2 regions of the Parageobacillus sp. VR-IP genome follow, and region 1 is predicted to be linked to the other one. Evidence: riboswitches for the same ligand, from Rfam matches in the RefSeq annotation. Region 1 holds a riboswitch; the other holds the start of a gene.
The links. Region 1 has a riboswitch for lysine ahead of HT574_RS01900 (amino acid permease). Riboswitches for the same ligand answer to the same signal wherever they lie in the genome.
Positions count from the first base shown of each region.

Region 2: another riboswitch for lysine. It lies ahead of HT574_RS11755 (aspartate kinase); the one in region 1 lies ahead of HT574_RS01900 (amino acid permease).

Region 1 is NZ_JABVYQ010000001.1:349,055-357,367, reverse strand. It holds gene HT574_RS01925 (TetR/AcrR family transcriptional regulator) at 1-470, opposite strand, end outside; gene HT574_RS01920 (ABC transporter permease) at 495-1,604, opposite strand; gene HT574_RS01915 (ABC transporter ATP-binding protein) at 1,601-2,323, opposite strand; gene HT574_RS01910 (GNAT family N-acetyltransferase) at 2,841-3,356, opposite strand; gene HT574_RS01905 (M3 family oligoendopeptidase) at 3,441-5,135, opposite strand; lysine riboswitch at 5,293-5,474, shown strand; gene HT574_RS01900 (amino acid permease) at 5,564-6,988, shown strand; gene HT574_RS01895 (S9 family peptidase) at 7,298-8,313, shown strand, end outside.
Region 2 is NZ_JABVYQ010000004.1:225,194-233,506, reverse strand. It holds gene sdhB (succinate dehydrogenase iron-sulfur subunit) at 1-379, opposite strand, end outside; gene sdhA (succinate dehydrogenase flavoprotein subunit) at 383-2,140, opposite strand; gene HT574_RS11765 (succinate dehydrogenase cytochrome b558 subunit) at 2,177-2,785, opposite strand; gene HT574_RS11760 (YslB family protein) at 3,047-3,499, shown strand; gene HT574_RS11755 (aspartate kinase) at 3,536-4,759, opposite strand; lysine riboswitch at 4,860-5,040, opposite strand; gene uvrC (excinuclease ABC subunit UvrC) at 5,110-6,882, opposite strand; gene HT574_RS11745 (nucleoporin-interacting protein) at 6,901-8,313, opposite strand, start outside.

The sequences.
Region 1 (8,313 bases):
ACGATTCGCTTAAATTTTTGATATACGTGTGCTGTGAAAATGCGCTGAAGTTGCTCCTTAATTTCCGCATGAAACGCGATCTCCTGCCAGAAAACGCGAATTGCCGGCAGGTATTTTTTCACAAATTCATAACGGTTTTTCAAAAGAGCGCGAATGAAATCTTCATAGCTTTCATATTGGCTTTCGAACACTTCTTTGACAAACTCTTTCGCTAAAAATGGGGCGACGGACTTAAATAGCGTCGGAGTGACAATCGCTAGCAGCAAATCTTTTTTCGTTTTATAATGGCGGAAAATCGTCCCTTCGGCTACGCCAGCCTTCTTGGCGATTTCGCTTGTCGAAGTGGCGGCATATCCTTTTTCCGCAAACATTTCAATCGCCGCTTCTAAAATTTTGATTTGTTTTTCACTAAGCTTCACATCTTCCCCATTTAGTTGTAACAGTTCTTTCAGCCACTGTTCCTCATTCATCATGTGACAACTCCTTACTCACTGCTAAATTTTTCGGTATTTTTTCAAGGCAAACACGTTTAGGGTAATAAAAAGAAAGGCAAATCCGAACAAGACGAACAAATCCATGCGTATGTCGCCAAGCCCCACTCCTTTATACATTACACTTTTAAGGGCATCTCCACCATAATACATTGGCATCGCTTTGGCAATCATCTGCAGCCAATTGGCCATTCCTTCAACTGGAAGGATGCCTGCAAAAAACACTTGCGGGATGATGACAATCGGAATAAACTGCATCATTTGGAACTCTGAATTTGCAAATGCGGATAACAAAATTCCTAAAGATAACGCAACAAGCGCCAGCAGCAAATTAATGATAATCACGTGCCATAAAGACCCTACCAGCATAATACCTAATACTTTCACGGCAAAAATGACAACAATCACTGTTTGAATCACGGCAAACAATCCATACCCTAACAAATATCCAAAAACAATGTCGCTTCGTCGTATAGGCGTTGCCATTAACCGTTCGAGCGTGCCTGTTGTGCGTTCGCGCAATAAAGCAATTCCAGAGATAAGAAAGACGAAGAAAAAGACAAAAAATCCAACTAATACAGGGCTCAATACATCAAAAAAGGAAGTGTCTTTATTACCGTATACATAAGCGATGTGCGTTTTTGGCGATGATATTTGTTCCATTTTTATTTTCGGAGCATTCAACGTCTTTTGCAAATGCTGAATCCACTCTTTCATGACGGATGCTTGCTTTTTTGCTGATTGTGCTGCGATCACTTGCTGTATTTTCATTTGTAATGCTTTTGTTTTGGATGGATCTGAATTTTCAAACGTTAATTGGATGTTTTCTCCTTTGATTTGCATAAATCCATCCAGTTGATCATCCACAATCGTTTTTTTGACATTTCCCACTCGTTCATATGTTATAACGGTAATATCTTTGTCTTTTAATTGCTTTACTAAGGCATCATCGGCATTGACAACGCCTAGTTTTGGATTCTCGGCTGTGTCGCTAGTAAATAAAAAATAAAACAACGTTAAGATCAATAACGGAGCAACGAACATCAATGCAAGTGTCCGCTTGTCGCGCAGCATTTGCTGAAAAATTCGTCTGACAACAGCGATCGTTCTCATATATTTTTTCCTCCCGCCTTGACAAATACTTCTTCTAAATGGTTAACAGCATATTGATTTTTCAGTTCGAATGGCGATCCGCCTGTAATTATTTTTCCATCCCTCACCATAGACAGGCGGTCGCATTTTTCCGCTTCATCCATCACATGGGTTGTTACGACAATCGTTTTTCCCTCGTTTTTTAATCGGGATAATTCGTGCCAAATCGATAATCGTAATTCTGGGTCAATCCCTACTGTCGGCTCGTCTAATACGAGTATTTGCGGATTGTGAATGAGAGCGATCGCAAGGGATAAACGGCGCTTCATTCCTCCTGAATAAGCCATCACTTTTTTCGAAAGATGAGGAGTAAGCTTCACTAAGTCTGCCGCATAAGCGATGCGCTGTTTCCGTTCTTCTTTTTTTAACTTATAGAGTGAAGCGAAAAATTGTAAATTTTCTTCTCCCGTTAATTCTGGATATAAAGCATCCGATTGCGCCATATATCCAATTTTTGACAAAACACTCATATTTGGCATCGCAGCGCCCAACACTTCCACTTCTCCTTGAAAATCGCTGTCCATTCCTACTAAGATTTTCACTAACGTTGTTTTTCCCGAACCAGAAGGACCTATTAAACCGTATATTTCTCCTTCCTTCACCGTTAGATTGATGTTGCTCAATACTTCTTTCTTCCCGAACGATTTACTTACTCGCTTAGCGACAATGATGGAACCCATGGGAACCCCCCTCTATCAATGTTGACTTTTATAAAAAATCTAACCCCCAAGGACTAAGTTGCATAAATTTCCCAGAGGGTGTTTCCATTAGCTTCCCTGAACCTTCTATTCTTGCAGGCTGCCTATTTCTTGTTTCGCATTGTTTTTAACACGGAAATCAATCATAGAACCATGAGCCGGTTCATGTGGCGACAGGAGAATTTCAACTGATCCCTTTCCCTTTATCAAAATCAAAGAAAAAGAGTTCTCGAAGCCCAGCAACCATGAAACGCCGCGGTAGCCAAGAGTCAATTCAATCGCGGCAAAATGGCAGCATAAGCTCTGGCACCATTGTGAATAATGGTGCTCCAAAGAAAACGAGGAGAACAAAAATCGTCATCTATAAATATGAGTGATTACTCACATCAATTATATACGGAAATAACCTTCCGTTTCAAGTGAGTAATCACTCATTTTACACTTTTTTTAGCTGTCCCCCTTTGCACTGCGGACAGCCGGAATTTCTTTTTCCTATATTTCATCTATACATACATAGTTGAAAGCCATAGCACCATTCCGTCAGCTTTTTCCCGCCGATGTCAATGATCCCCTCGGCAATTTTCTCGCCCCCTAGCCGCTCATAAAACAGGCGTGACGGATTATCTGCAAGCACCCAGACGACCATCGAACGAACTCCATCACATTGAAAATCATCAACCAGCGCTTTGACGAGCTTTGTTCCGTATCCTTTTCCCTGTACTTCTTTTAATAAATAGATGGCGTATATTTCCCCTTCATACTTCGCTTCTTTTCCATGTGTGGCGCGGTTTTTTCCCCCGGAAATAAACCCGCATACCTTTCCATCTTCTTCAACGACAAAAATCGAATGTTTTGGTTGATTTAATCCGCGTTGCCAGAGCTGTTCTTTTTCGCTTACGCTTAATTGTGCCAAATACTCTGCAGGCACAATGCCTTGATACGTTGTCTTCCAGCTTTCCACATGAACGGTCGCAATGGCTTTTGCATCCTTCATCGTTGCTTTCCGAATATTCATCATTTCACCCCTCATTCGTACGATAATGCTATTTTATTCAACAAAAGAGGAAGAAGCCCTTCGTTGACTTCTTCCTTTTGGTTGTTAAAGTTGTTTGTCATCGACGCTATTCAGCCACCGCTCAATCTCGCCGACTACCGATCGGACGCAACCGTCTTCAAACGGCGAAATAAGGTTGGCGGCACGGACTAATTCGGTAAATGGCTTGCTTCCGCCTTGACGGCATAATGTCAAATAATCGTTCCACGCCTCTTCATAGTTTTCACGCGAACGTTTCCAAAATTGGAAGGCGCAAATTTGTGCTAATGTGTAGTCAATATAATAAAACGCCGTCGTGTAAATATGGCTTTGCCGCTGCCAAAATCCGCCGCGTTCCAAATAAGCGTTGCCATCATAGTCTCTTGTCGGCATATATTTCCGTTCGATTGACCGCCATGCCTGCTTCCGTTCCGCCGGCGTCGCGTTCGGATTTTCGTATACGAAGTGCTGAAATTCATCCACTGCTACGCCATACGGCAAAAATAACAGTGCATCGCTTAAATGATAAAATTTATATTTTTCCGCATCTTCTTGGAAGAATAACTTCATCCACGGCCATGTGAAAAACTCCATGCTCATCGAATGAATTTCGCACGCCTCCAAGGTCGGCCAGTTATATTCCGGAATTTCGTAATGGCGGCTTTCGTAAACTTGAAACGCGTGCCCCGCTTCATGGGTAAGCACATCGATGTCTCCGGATGTGCCGGTAAAGTTCGAGAAAATAAACGGCGCTTTATAATTTTCGATATATGTACAATAGCCCCCGCTTGCTTTTCCTTTTTTCGCGATAAGGTCCATTAGTTCATGCTCGATCATATATCGGAAAAATTCGCCCGTTTCCGGCGACAGTTCTTCATACATCTTTTTCCCATTTTCAATAATCCAGCTTGCGTCCCCTTTTGGCGTTGGATTCCCTGTTGGAAAAACAAATGCTTCATCATAATATTTCAATTTCTCGACGCCAATGCGCTCCCGTTGCCGCTCGCGGAGCTTGACAGCAATCGGAACGATGTGCTTTTCGACTTGCTTGCGGAATTTCGCAACCATCTTGGCGTTATAATCCGTTCTACCTAAACGGGCATAGCCAAGTTCCACGAAGTTTTTAAATCCGAGCTTTTGCGCAATGGCGGTGCGCACTTTCACAAGCTGATCGTAAATCTCGTCAAACTTTTCTTCATGCTCTTGGAAAAACGCAAAGCGCGCTTCGCTTGCCCGTTTGCGCATCTCGCGGTCCGGTGATTCGACAAACGGCTGCAGCTGCGCTAACGTCCGCTCTTCTCCTTCAAAGAAAATTTTCGCCGACGCGACCAATTTCGTATATTCGCTCGTCAGCTTATTTTCCAGCTGCAGATCTTCCACCACGTCCGGAGAATATGTTTTTAATTCCGTCTCGGCGAGCGCAAACAATTGTTTCCCCCATTTTTCCTCGAGCTGTGAGCGGAACGGGGACGAAACAAGCACCCGGTAATAATCGTTCACAAGCCCTTTGACAATTGGCTCGACTTCATCGAAAAAGTCTTGTTCTTGTTTATAAAATTCATCGTTCGTATCAATCGTATGGCGGATATAACAAATGTTTGCCATCGTGCTGAAATGGTTGCGAAGCCGATTGATTTCCTGCATCGCCTCATTCTGTTTTTCCGCGCTGTTTGCCTTCTGAAACGATTGCAACGCTTGTTGAAACGATGCTTTTAACTTCTCCACATCTGGCCGTTCATAGCGAAACTCGGAAAATTTCAATGAAATCCCTTCCTTTTCTTTCAATTTCCTTATCTTAGTTTGTATTCCATCTTAGCACGGAAAATCCTTTTTTTCTATCGAGAAAGGCTGTTGACGGTTTTTGTCGAAAAACGTATAATAATAACGTCAATTGAATATTTTTTCTTCTCATCCACATCGATGAGATAGAGGTTGCAATGAACAAGAGTAGTAGAAACGAGACACATAGAATCGACGAGTTTCCACGTTAGGGCTCATGGCCAAAGTTTGTGGCGAACTCTGACGCCATAAGCCGTGCCTGTATCCGAACAAGGACAGGACTGTCATCGTTGTAACAAACGATAAGAAGTTGGATACGATGTCTCATGCACCCGTTAAAACTTTTGGGTGTATTTTTTTTGAAAAAAAACAAACTAAAGCAAATCAGCATCAGGAAGGAGCTATCAACTGTGCAACAGCAAAAACTCGGACTATGGTTATTAACGGCGCTTGTCGTTGGCAATATGGTTGGTTCAGGCATTTTCATGCTGCCGCGCTCGCTTGCGGAAGCGGCAAGCCCGCTCGGTGTTATTTTCGCATGGCTGTTAACGGGCGCAGGCGTCTTAATGACGGCGCTTGTCTTTGGCAACTTAGCGATCCGCAAGCCGGAATTAAACGGCGGGCCGCAAATTTATGCAAAAGAATTGTTTCCAAAAGGATCGAACATCTCGATTCTATCTGGCTTTATGTCCTCATGGGGATATTGGATCGGCAACTTCGCCGGCAACGTGGCGATTATTACGACATTCACCAGCTATTTATCGACGTTTTTCCCCATTTTAACAAGCAAACAAACGCTATTTGCCATCGGTTCGCTTGACGTAAAACTAGGAAACTTGCTCACCTTTGCCGTTTGCACGGCGCTGCTTTGGGGCATGCATTTCATCATTTTGCGCGGCATTGAAGATGCAGGAAAACTGAACTTTCTTGCTACGGCGGCAAAAGTGCTTGGATTTTCCCTATTTATCGTCATTGCTTTATTTGCGTTTGAAAAAAGCAACATCGGCTCGTTCGTTGCTCCGCGTTATGATGAAGCTGGCCATTCTATTGGTTTGTTAGGGCAAATTAATAACGCGGCGGTATCGACATTATGGGCGTTTATCGGCGTCGAATCAGCGATTGTTTTTGCATCGCGTGCGCGCAAACAAGCCGACGTCAAACGTGCGACAATCCTTGGCTTGTTGATTGCCCTTGCGATTTATATCGGCATTAGTGTGCTTGTCATGGGTGTATTGCCGCAAAAAGAACTCATTCAGTCGGAAAAACCGCTTGTTGACGCGATTGTTACGATTTTAGGCCCAAGCGGCGGCTACATTCTTGCGGGGCTCGGTTTAATCAGCTTGCTTGGCTCCACGCTTGGCTGGGTGCTGCTAAGTGCTGAAGTGCCATACCAGGCGGCAAAGCAAGGTTTGTTTATTCCAGCATTTTTAAAGGAAAATAAAAAGAGAGTGCCAAGCTTTTCTTTAGTTCTTTCGAATGGATTAGCACAAATCTTTATTTTTTCAACAGTTTCCAACTCGATGTCAGCGGCGTTTGACTTTGTCATTTACATCGCGACATTAGCGTATCTCGTCCCGTATTTTATCGCCTCTGTCTTCCAATTAAAGCTGACGCTGACTGGCGAAACGTACAAAGATGCGGCACGGGGCCGCATGATCGATGGGATCGTTGCCGTTCTGGCAACCATTTATTCCATCTGGGTCATCATCGCCGGCACCGCCGATATCAAAACGTTTATGCTTGGGGTTGCCCTGCTTTTAAGCGGCATCATCTTCTACCCGCAAGTGAAAAAAGCGGCGCAGCAAACAAAAGAAAAACAAAAAATGTCGGCATAACGAAAGCGAACGTCCGAAAGCCGCGGGCGTTCGCTTTTTATATTTTTCTCTTTTCTTCTCCATCAATCACTATTACCTCCGAATCTATCAGCCTTGTCACGCGGCATGAAATTTGTGCTTCAAATGTTTGCAGCCGCTCTTCTATGGAGCAATCGACCGGAAACACATCCTCTCGGCCTAATGCGGAAAGATTATTCGTCCGTTAGGTGGTTACCTTATCATACCATTATTTTGCCATGTTTTAGAAGGAAAAGTAGTTCGTTTATCGAAATACTATAGAGAAAATTTTTAAAAAAGGAAGTGTCTTCGATGACTGTACGGGACGCAAAGAAAAAACATCGCGGCATCACCTCAGAAGATTTGTTTCGCATCCGCTTTGTGAGAGACCCACAATTCTCCCCAGATGGCGAGAAAGTCATCTTTGTGCAAAAAACGATTGATGACGAACGGGAATATCGCTCCCACCTTTTTCTCCTGACATTAGCGGATGGCAAAGTGAGACAATGGACGTTTGGAAAAGTAAAAGACTCTTTTCCGCGTTGGTCCCCAAATGGAAAAATAATCGCGTTTCTTTCCAACCGCTCCGGCAAAACACAAATTTGGATTCTTCCGACAGACGGCGGGGAAGCGCGCCAGTTAACCGCATTAAAAAACGGAGTGCGCCACTACTGCTGGTCGCCGGATGGGCGGTTTCTCGTAGCACTCATTTCGCTTGGCAAGGAAGAAACGCCGGAAGAGCGCGAGGAGCAAAACAAAAAAGAGAAAGAAAAACACGAGCTGACACCGCTTGTCGTAGAGCGGCTGCAATATAAATCCGATACAGCAGGATTTCGCGATGATAAACAGGATTTGCTTGTCCGCATCGATGTAGAAGCAGGCAAGATTCAAGCTCTGACAGACGGCGATGACGAAATCAGTTCATTCGCCATCTCTCCTGACGGCAAAACAGTCGCATTTGTCGCCAATCGGAGCGATGAACCTGATTTTACGTTTGCGCGCGATATATTTCTTCTTGACATCGACAGCGGAAAAACAACAAAAATCACAGATGGAAACGGGTTTTTCACTTCGCTGTCCTGGTCTCCGGACGGAAAAACGCTCGCGGCGATTGGACATGAACTCGAATATTTAGGCGCTACGCTAAATCGAGTGTGGATTTTCGATCTCGCTGGTGGAAAAAAACGGCCGCTTACCGCCAATTGGGATGTCCATGTCGGTGATGCGATGGTAGGTGACATGCATTCCGATGCGCCAGGTCCTGGACTCATTTGGGATAAAGAAGGAAACGGTGTGTATTTTCTTGCTTCCGAACGAGGGCGCGTTAA
Region 2 (8,313 bases), on a different contig from region 1:
TCCATGCTTTTACTTTTTTCAGCGAGTCAAACATGCGGCTGCGGTCAACTTGCAAGTCCCGCACAACCGGAAATGTGCGCATTGGTTCCAAACGGATCGGCTGCTCTAATTGATCAATTAACGCCGTACATGCTTGCCGCGGTTTGCCGTTAATGATCATCGAACAAGCGCCGCATACTTCCTCAAGACAGTTCATTTCCCATACAACCGGGGTCGTTTTTTGGCCTTTCGCGTTCACTGGATTACGGCGAATTTCCATCAGCGCAGAAATGACGTTCATATTCGGACGATATGGAATTTCAAATTCTTCTTCGTATGGCGCAGAATCAGGACGGTCTTGACGTGTTACAATGAGTCGAATCGTTTTTTTCTCGCTCATGGCTTATTTCACTTCCTCTTTCTTTTTCGTGTAGTCGCGTTTGCGTGGCTTAATCAGCGATACATCGACATCTTCATAATGGAACGCCGGGCCATCCGGAGTGTAGCGAGCCATCGTTGTTTTGAGCCATTCTTCGTCATTTCGCTCTGGAAACTCTGGTTTATAGTGCGCACCGCGGCTTTCATTGCGGTTGTATGCGCCCAATGTAATCACGCGGGCAAGTTGAAGCATATTGTACAGCTGACGGATAAATGGCGCTCCTTGGTTGCTCCATTTGGATGTATCGGTTACGCTGATGTTTTTATAGCGCTCGAGCAATTCTTGAATTTTTTCATCTGTTTTTAGCAGCTTGTCATTGTAACGGACGATCGTCACGTTTGCTGTCATCCATTCGCCAAGCTCTTTATGCAATACGTATGCGTTCTCTGTTCCATCCATCGATAAAATGTTGTTCCAGCGTTCTTCTTCTTGTTTAACATAGCGATCGTACAACGATGACGGCATTGCGTCTGCCGATTTTTCTAAACCGCGAATGTAGCGGACTGCGTTTGGACCAGCGACCATACCGCCGTAAATCGCCGACAACAAAGAGTTAGCCCCAAGACGGTTCGCGCCGTGAATCGAATAGTCGCACTCACCGGCGGCAAACAATCCTTTAATGTTTGTCATTTGATCATAATCGACCCATAAACCGCCCATCGAATAGTGTACAGCCGGGAATACTTTCATCGGCACTTTGCGAGGGTCTTCCCCCATAAATTTCTCATAAATTTCGATAATTCCGCCAAGTTTTACATCAAGCTCTTTCGGATCTTTATGGGAAAGATCGAGATATACCATGTTTTCGCCGTTGATGCCAAGCTTCAAATCGACGCAGACGTGGAAAATTTCCCGTGCTGCAATATCACGAGGAACAAGGTTTCCGTAAGCCGGATATTTTTCTTCAAGGAAGTACCATGGTTTCCCGTCTTTATATGTCCAGACTCTTCCGCCCTCCCCGCGGGCAGATTCACTCATTAACCGCAATTTATCGTCTCCAGGGATCGCCGTCGGGTGAATTTGGATAAACTCCCCGTTTGCATAATAAGCACCTTGCTGATAGACGATCGATGCAGCCGAACCGGTATTGATGATGGAGTTCGTCGATTTGCCGAAAATGACCCCTGGTCCGCCTGTTGCCATAATAACTGCGTCCGCAGGAAACGCTTTGATTTCCATTGACTTTAAGTCTTGTGCGACAATGCCGCGGCAAATTTGTTCATCGTCTAAGACAATACCCAAAAATTCCCATCCTTCATATTTCGTTACAAGCCCGGCTACTTCATGGCGACGCACTTGTTCATCAAGGGCATACAAAATTTGTTGGCCTGTCGTTGCTCCTGCGTAGGCAGTACGGTGGTGCTGTGTGCCGCCGAAGCGACGGAAATCAAGCAACCCTTCAGGAGTACGGTTGAACATGACTCCCATGCGATCAAGCATATAAATGATGCTCGGCGCTGCCTCACACATCGCTTTGACCGGAGGCTGGTTCGCTAAAAAGTCGCCGCCATATATAGTATCGTCAAAATGTTCCCACGGAGAATCGCCTTCCCCTTTTGTATTTACCGCACCGTTAATCCCGCCTTGCGCACAGACAGAGTGAGACCGCTTTACAGGCACGAGCGAAAACAATTCTACAGGTACCCCTGCTTCCGCGATTTTAATGGTTGCCATTAGACCAGCTAAACCGCCGCCAACTACTATGATTTTTCCTTTTTTCATTGCTACTCACTCCCTAAAAGATTGCTAGTTGTCGAATCAGGCAAATGCTAAAATGGCACGAATGCCGACAATGGAAAGCGCGACAAAAATAATCATCGTTAAATAAGTGAAAACTTGTTGTGAACGAGGAGACACTGTTAAACCCCAGCTTACACAGAAAGACCATAAACCGTTGGCAAAGTGAAACACCGTTGACAAAATTCCGACAATATAAAAACCAAGCATAATCGGATTGTCCACGATATTGGCCATCATTTCATAGTTTACTTCCGCTCCAAACGCGGCTTGAACACGAGTTTCATACACATGCCATGTCACAAAAATTAACGTGATAACTCCCGTAATCCGCTGCAGCATAAACATCCAGTTACGGAAATATCCGTAATTCCCGACATTAAATTTCGCCGTAAAAGCGATATAAAGACCATAAATGGCATGGAACAGCAGTGGAAGAAAAATGACGAATATTTCTAAAAAATAACGAAACGGTAGATTCTCCATAAAAGAAGCCGCCCGGTTAAACGCCTCAGGGCCTCTTGTCGCAAAATGGTTTACGACTAAATGTTGTACTAAAAAGATCCCTACTGGAATGACTCCTAACAGTGAATGGAGCCGACGGTAATAAAATTCGCGATTTCCTGCCATATGTAAACCCCCTTTAATAAATAAACAGTGAAAAAATCATGTGCTCCCCATCCACAATGAGTGAAATGTAACGGCTTCCATTTCCAATAATCATTGTGTCACATTCATTGTACCCCCACATTGTACAAGCGTCAAGAAAACAAAGTCATAAAATGTTCAAACATTTGTATACGAAAACGATAGAGAAAAATAGAAAGAAAGATAATGCACGTCCCCCACTATTTCGCTATAATGATGAATGGATAGAAAGAGGGGAATCATGTGAAACTGCCAACACTAGAAGAACAATACAAGTCATTAGGAGACATCTCTATTTCCGCATTCGGCGCGGAACTTCTCCGGCAAATTGTCCTTCCGGAATTGCTGGGAAAAGAAACGGCCAACATTTTGTACTGGGCTGGAAAAAGTTTAGCGCGCCGCTACCCGCTCGAAACAGTATCCGATATCATTACTTTTTTTGAAAAAGCTGGCTGGGGGACACTGTCCATTGTTGAAGAGCACAAAGACGAACTTCACGTGGAACTGTCCGGCGACATTATTGTTGCGCGGTTTACCCTTCATGAGCATTGCACCTTCCAGCTCGAAGCGGGATTTCTCGCCCAGCAAATCGAACAACAAAAGCGCCTCGTCACCGAAGCATTTGAACAACAAAAAAGGCGGGAAAATAAAGCACTCATTATCATTAAATGGGACCGCAAACAGAAGATAGAATAATAGAAAGAAGCCTGTCCGGTGCAGGCTTCTTTCGTTTTATGCGCGCACTGCCGCCGCTTCTTCGGCAAGTCCAAACGCTTCATGGAGCGCTTCGACTGCTCGAACCATGCTTTTCTCATCAATGACAGTAGAAATTTTAATTTCTGACGTGCTGACCATTTTGATTTCAATGTTCTCGCCTGCCAGCACTTCAAACATGCGCGCCGCCACCCCCGGGTTTGAAATCATGCCAGAGCCAACGATCGACACTTTCGCCAAGCCGCTCTCATATTGCACGTTTGCCTCTTCAAGCGATTGCAATACTTGAAGCGTTTCCGGCAAATCCTCCGTACGGATCGAAAAAGAAACAGACGTAGTGTCCGCATTCCCCGCGCTTTGAATAATAATGTCCACATTAATGCCGCGCTGTGCGAGCGCCGTAAAAATAGTCGGCAATGCATATAAACTGTTTTTGATTCCAGACACTGTCACTCTCGTTACTTGATCTTCAAAAGCGATGCCGCGTACGATTAAATGCTGTTCCATCGAAACTTCCCCCCTCACGATTGTGCCGTTTTCTTTTTCCATGCTTGAGCGCACCTCAAGCAGCACTTCATAGTTTTTCGCAAATTCCACTGCGCGCGGGTGCAGCACCCCCGCTCCTAAATTGGCTAGCTCAAGCATTTCATCATAGGAAATCTCTTTTATTTTTCTTGCTGTCTTTACATAGCGCGGGTCGGTCGTAAACACGCCGGTTACATCCGTATAAATATCGCACTTATCTGCTTTTAACGTTGCCGCCAGCGCCACCGCTGTCGTATCGGAACCGCCGCGGCCGAGCGTGGTGATCTCCCCTGTTTCCGTCACGCCTTGAAACCCGGCAACGATCACAATTGCCCCTTCATCAAGATAACGGCGGATTCTCGTTGTATCCATGTTCATAATGCGGGCATTGCCGTGCATTTCTTCCGTTGTGATCCCCGCCTGCCATCCCGTTAAGGAAATGGCTTTATATCCCTTTTCCTGCAATGCCATGGCGAGCAGGGCTATGCTTACTTGTTCCCCTGTCGAAAGGAGCATATCCATTTCCCGCTTGCTTGGCTGTAAGGAAATTTGTTTTGCCAAATCAACAAGTTCATCCGTTGTCTTGCCCATTGCGGAAACAACAACGACAACTTGATTCCCCTTGTCTACCTCCTCTATCACCCGAGTGGCCACGTGTCGAATTCTTTCGATCGAACCGACGGATGTTCCGCCAAATTTTTGTACAATAATTCCCATTTCACCTCACCCTTTTGCCTGTTTATAAAATAAAAAAAGCAATGAGAGAAATCTCATTGCTGTGCATCACGAAAACGGAAACAAGCGAATTCGCCTCGCACAGTGAGATAGCTCTCCAAGATGAATAACATCTTGACAGTCCTACATTTCTTAAACGCAGGACCAGCGGAAAAAGCAATGAGACTTTTCCCACTTCGGCGACGCTCCCCTTTCCACACTCATCATCGGAACTCATTTTCCTCCGAATGTGTACTCTTGAAGTTCGCACCTCTATCTTCACTTCAGCGATCGGAAGTGCATGAATATGCAATTTAGAGCAATAATATCAAATTTTTATGCTATTGACAATACTACTCTCGTAATTTCTTATAAATTTTTTCAGCCACCGTGCGCGGAATGTTCGCTTGCTGCAGCTCTTCGATCGTTGCTTCTTTCATGTTTTTCAATGAACCGAAATGCTTGAATAGCGCTTTTTTTCTTTTTTCGCCAACGCCAGGAATATCGTCTAACACGGAGCGAAACATCGTTTTTTCCCGCGTCTGCCGATGGAATGTAACCGCAAACCGGTGCACCTCGTCTTGAATGCGCTGCAGCAAATAAAACTCTTGGCTGTTTCTCTCAAGCGGCACGATTTTCGGCGGATCCCCCATGATTAACTCCGATGTGCGATGCTTCTCATCCTTGGCGAGGCCGGCAAGCGGAATATCCAGACCTAATTCATTTTCCAGCACATCGCGTACCGCTGCCAAATGTCCTTTCCCACCGTCAATAATAATCAAATCGGGAAGCGGAAGCTTTTCTTTTAGCACGCGCGTATAGCGCCTCCGCACCACTTCACGCATCGATTCATAGTCATCGGGTCCTTCGACCGTTTTCACTTTATATTTGCGGTATTCTTTTTTCTCCGGCTTTCCATCAATGAATACGACCATCGCCGATACCGGGTCGGCTCCATAAATATTGGAATTGTCAAACGCTTCAATACGGTGGGGAACAGGTATTTCTAATATTTTTCCTAGGTTTTCCACCGCCTTGATTGTCCGCTCTTCGTCCCGCTCGATTAGATAAAACTTTTCCTTCAAGGCAATTGCCGCATTTTTGCTGGCCAGCTCGACCAATTCTTTTTTCTTTCCCTTTTTTGGCTGCACAATCGTGACTTCTAGCAGCTGACCGGCAAGCTCTCCATCGACTTCGGCAGGCAAAATCACCTCTTTTGGCTTTAAATGATTGGCCTTTGTATAAAACTGTCCTAAAAAAGTCAGCAGCTCTTCGTCCGGATCTTGATACATTGGGAAAATCGATACATCGCGCTCGATCAGCTTCCCTTGGCGAATGAAAAAGACTTGCACGCACATCCAGCCTTTGTCATACGCATAGCCGAACACATCGCGGTCGATAAAGTCATTCAAGGTCATCTTCTGCTTTTCCATTGTCGCTTCAATATGGGCAATTTGGTCGCGGTATTCTTTCGCCCGCTCAAATTCGAGCGCTTCCGCTGCTTTCATCATCTTCTCTGCCAATTCTTTTTTCACTTCCTGATATCCGCCGTTGAGGAAACGAACGATTTGCTCAACCATCTCTTTATTTTGTTGTTCAGACACCGGATATACACATGGGGCAAGACATTGCCCCATATGGTAATATAAACAAACACGGTTCGGCATGGTCGAGCATTTGCGCAGCGGATAGAGGCGGTCTAACAGCTTTTTCGTCTCATTGGCCGCCTGCACGTTCGGATATGGTCCGAAGTATTTGCCGCCGTCTTTTTTCACTTTTCTCGTAATGAGCAAGCGCGGATGTTTTTCCGCCGTAATTTTAATAAACGGATAGCTTTTGTCATCTTTCAGCATGACGTTATATTTCGGATCATACTTTTTAATTAAATTCATCTCTAAAATAAGCGCCTCTGCGTTGGACGAAGTGACGATATATTCAAAATCGGCAATCTCATTGACAAGCCGCTGCGTTTTTCCATCATGCGTGCCGGTAAAATACGAGCGCACGCGGTTTTTCAGCACTTTTGCTTTACCGACGTATATGACCGTACCGTTTTTATCTTTCATCAAATAACATCCCGGCTGCTCCGGGAGTATGGCTAATTTTTCTTTTAAGTGATCATGCATCATAATCACTCCATCAAATTAATTCATCCATTCATACAACGTAATGTTTCCGTACACCGGATCTGCCAATGTGCTGGAACGATATATTTTCACTTTCCGCACATGGCGGGAAAGGGAAATCCCCTGTGCTTGAAAGCCCTTGACCACATGATCGGTCATATAAATTTTAACATGTCTATAGTTCTCCTTGTCTTGTAAAAAAAATGAAAAGTGCAATACGTCTTTGTGTGGAAAATCGACATCAAGATACTGCAATACTCGCGTTTCCTCCCATGTATATAGGACGAAATTTTCTCTGCTGTCGCGTAAATCATACGCCAACTGATAGGTTGCTGGCAACTGCAATGCTTGTTCGCGCAGATGCCATGTCCCCGTTACGAATTGCACGGCTAACACAGCCAGCGCTATGCTCCATCGATACATAGACAGATGATGGCGGACATAGCAGGTCCATCCGTACAACAAAACAAGATGAACAAGCGGGAGAATGTGACGCGGTTTCTCAATATTTTGCGCAAATAACGCCCAAAGAAAATAAACAAATCCAGAAACGAGAAGCCAGCGCGGAAACAAGAACTTCCTTGACCGCCATATCGCTGTCCATACAACCATATACAAAAAAAGCAGGATAACGTTTTGGCTTGCTATCCCTGTCCATAAAATATTATAAAAGAAAAAATGAATCACTCGTTCCCATAACGGCTGCCCGTCATTTGCCGCTGTTCCTCCCCATTCCTCAAAATGGCCGCTTGTAAATGAAAGAGCCAGTTTGAAAAAGGATTGGAAACTTCCTTCTGTCGCCGCAACCGCTGTGATCCAAATAAATTGGAAAAAGGCAGCTGCTGTCAAAAAGCAAACGATTCGGCGGACACTGCGATGTTTTTTCCAATCTTCGTACCATAAAAACAAGATTGCCACCGCAAATGGAGCATACGACAAGCGGATTCCCATTAATAGGCTAAAAAAAGCAAGCGGAAGAAGCTGCCGCTGCCATTTATCGCGCTCTCTTGCCCACTCAACGGACCACCAGTACCACCATAGCGCTGCTAATGCCGCACCGTCCGACATCGGTTGTGCAGCAATAACCATAACATAGCTGGCCGACTGAATGAGAGCACTAATGAACAACGCGGCCGCGGTCGAGAGATATTTTTTTACAAGCAGAACGATTGGAACGGTTGCGGAAAACATGGCAACGACATTAAAGATAGATAGCGCTTTCGCCGGATTGTCAACGAATGCATGAACGAACATGCCGCCAAGAATAAAATACGGGTATCCCGGAAAATGCGGCTGCATCGCCAATAAATCATAACGGTCTAACGCCAAGGCAAAATCGACCTGATCCCATGTCGCCGCATAAGGGCTCGCATAATATATTTCTAGCAAGAACAAACTTGCTAATATAACGAAACTAACATATGACAAAAA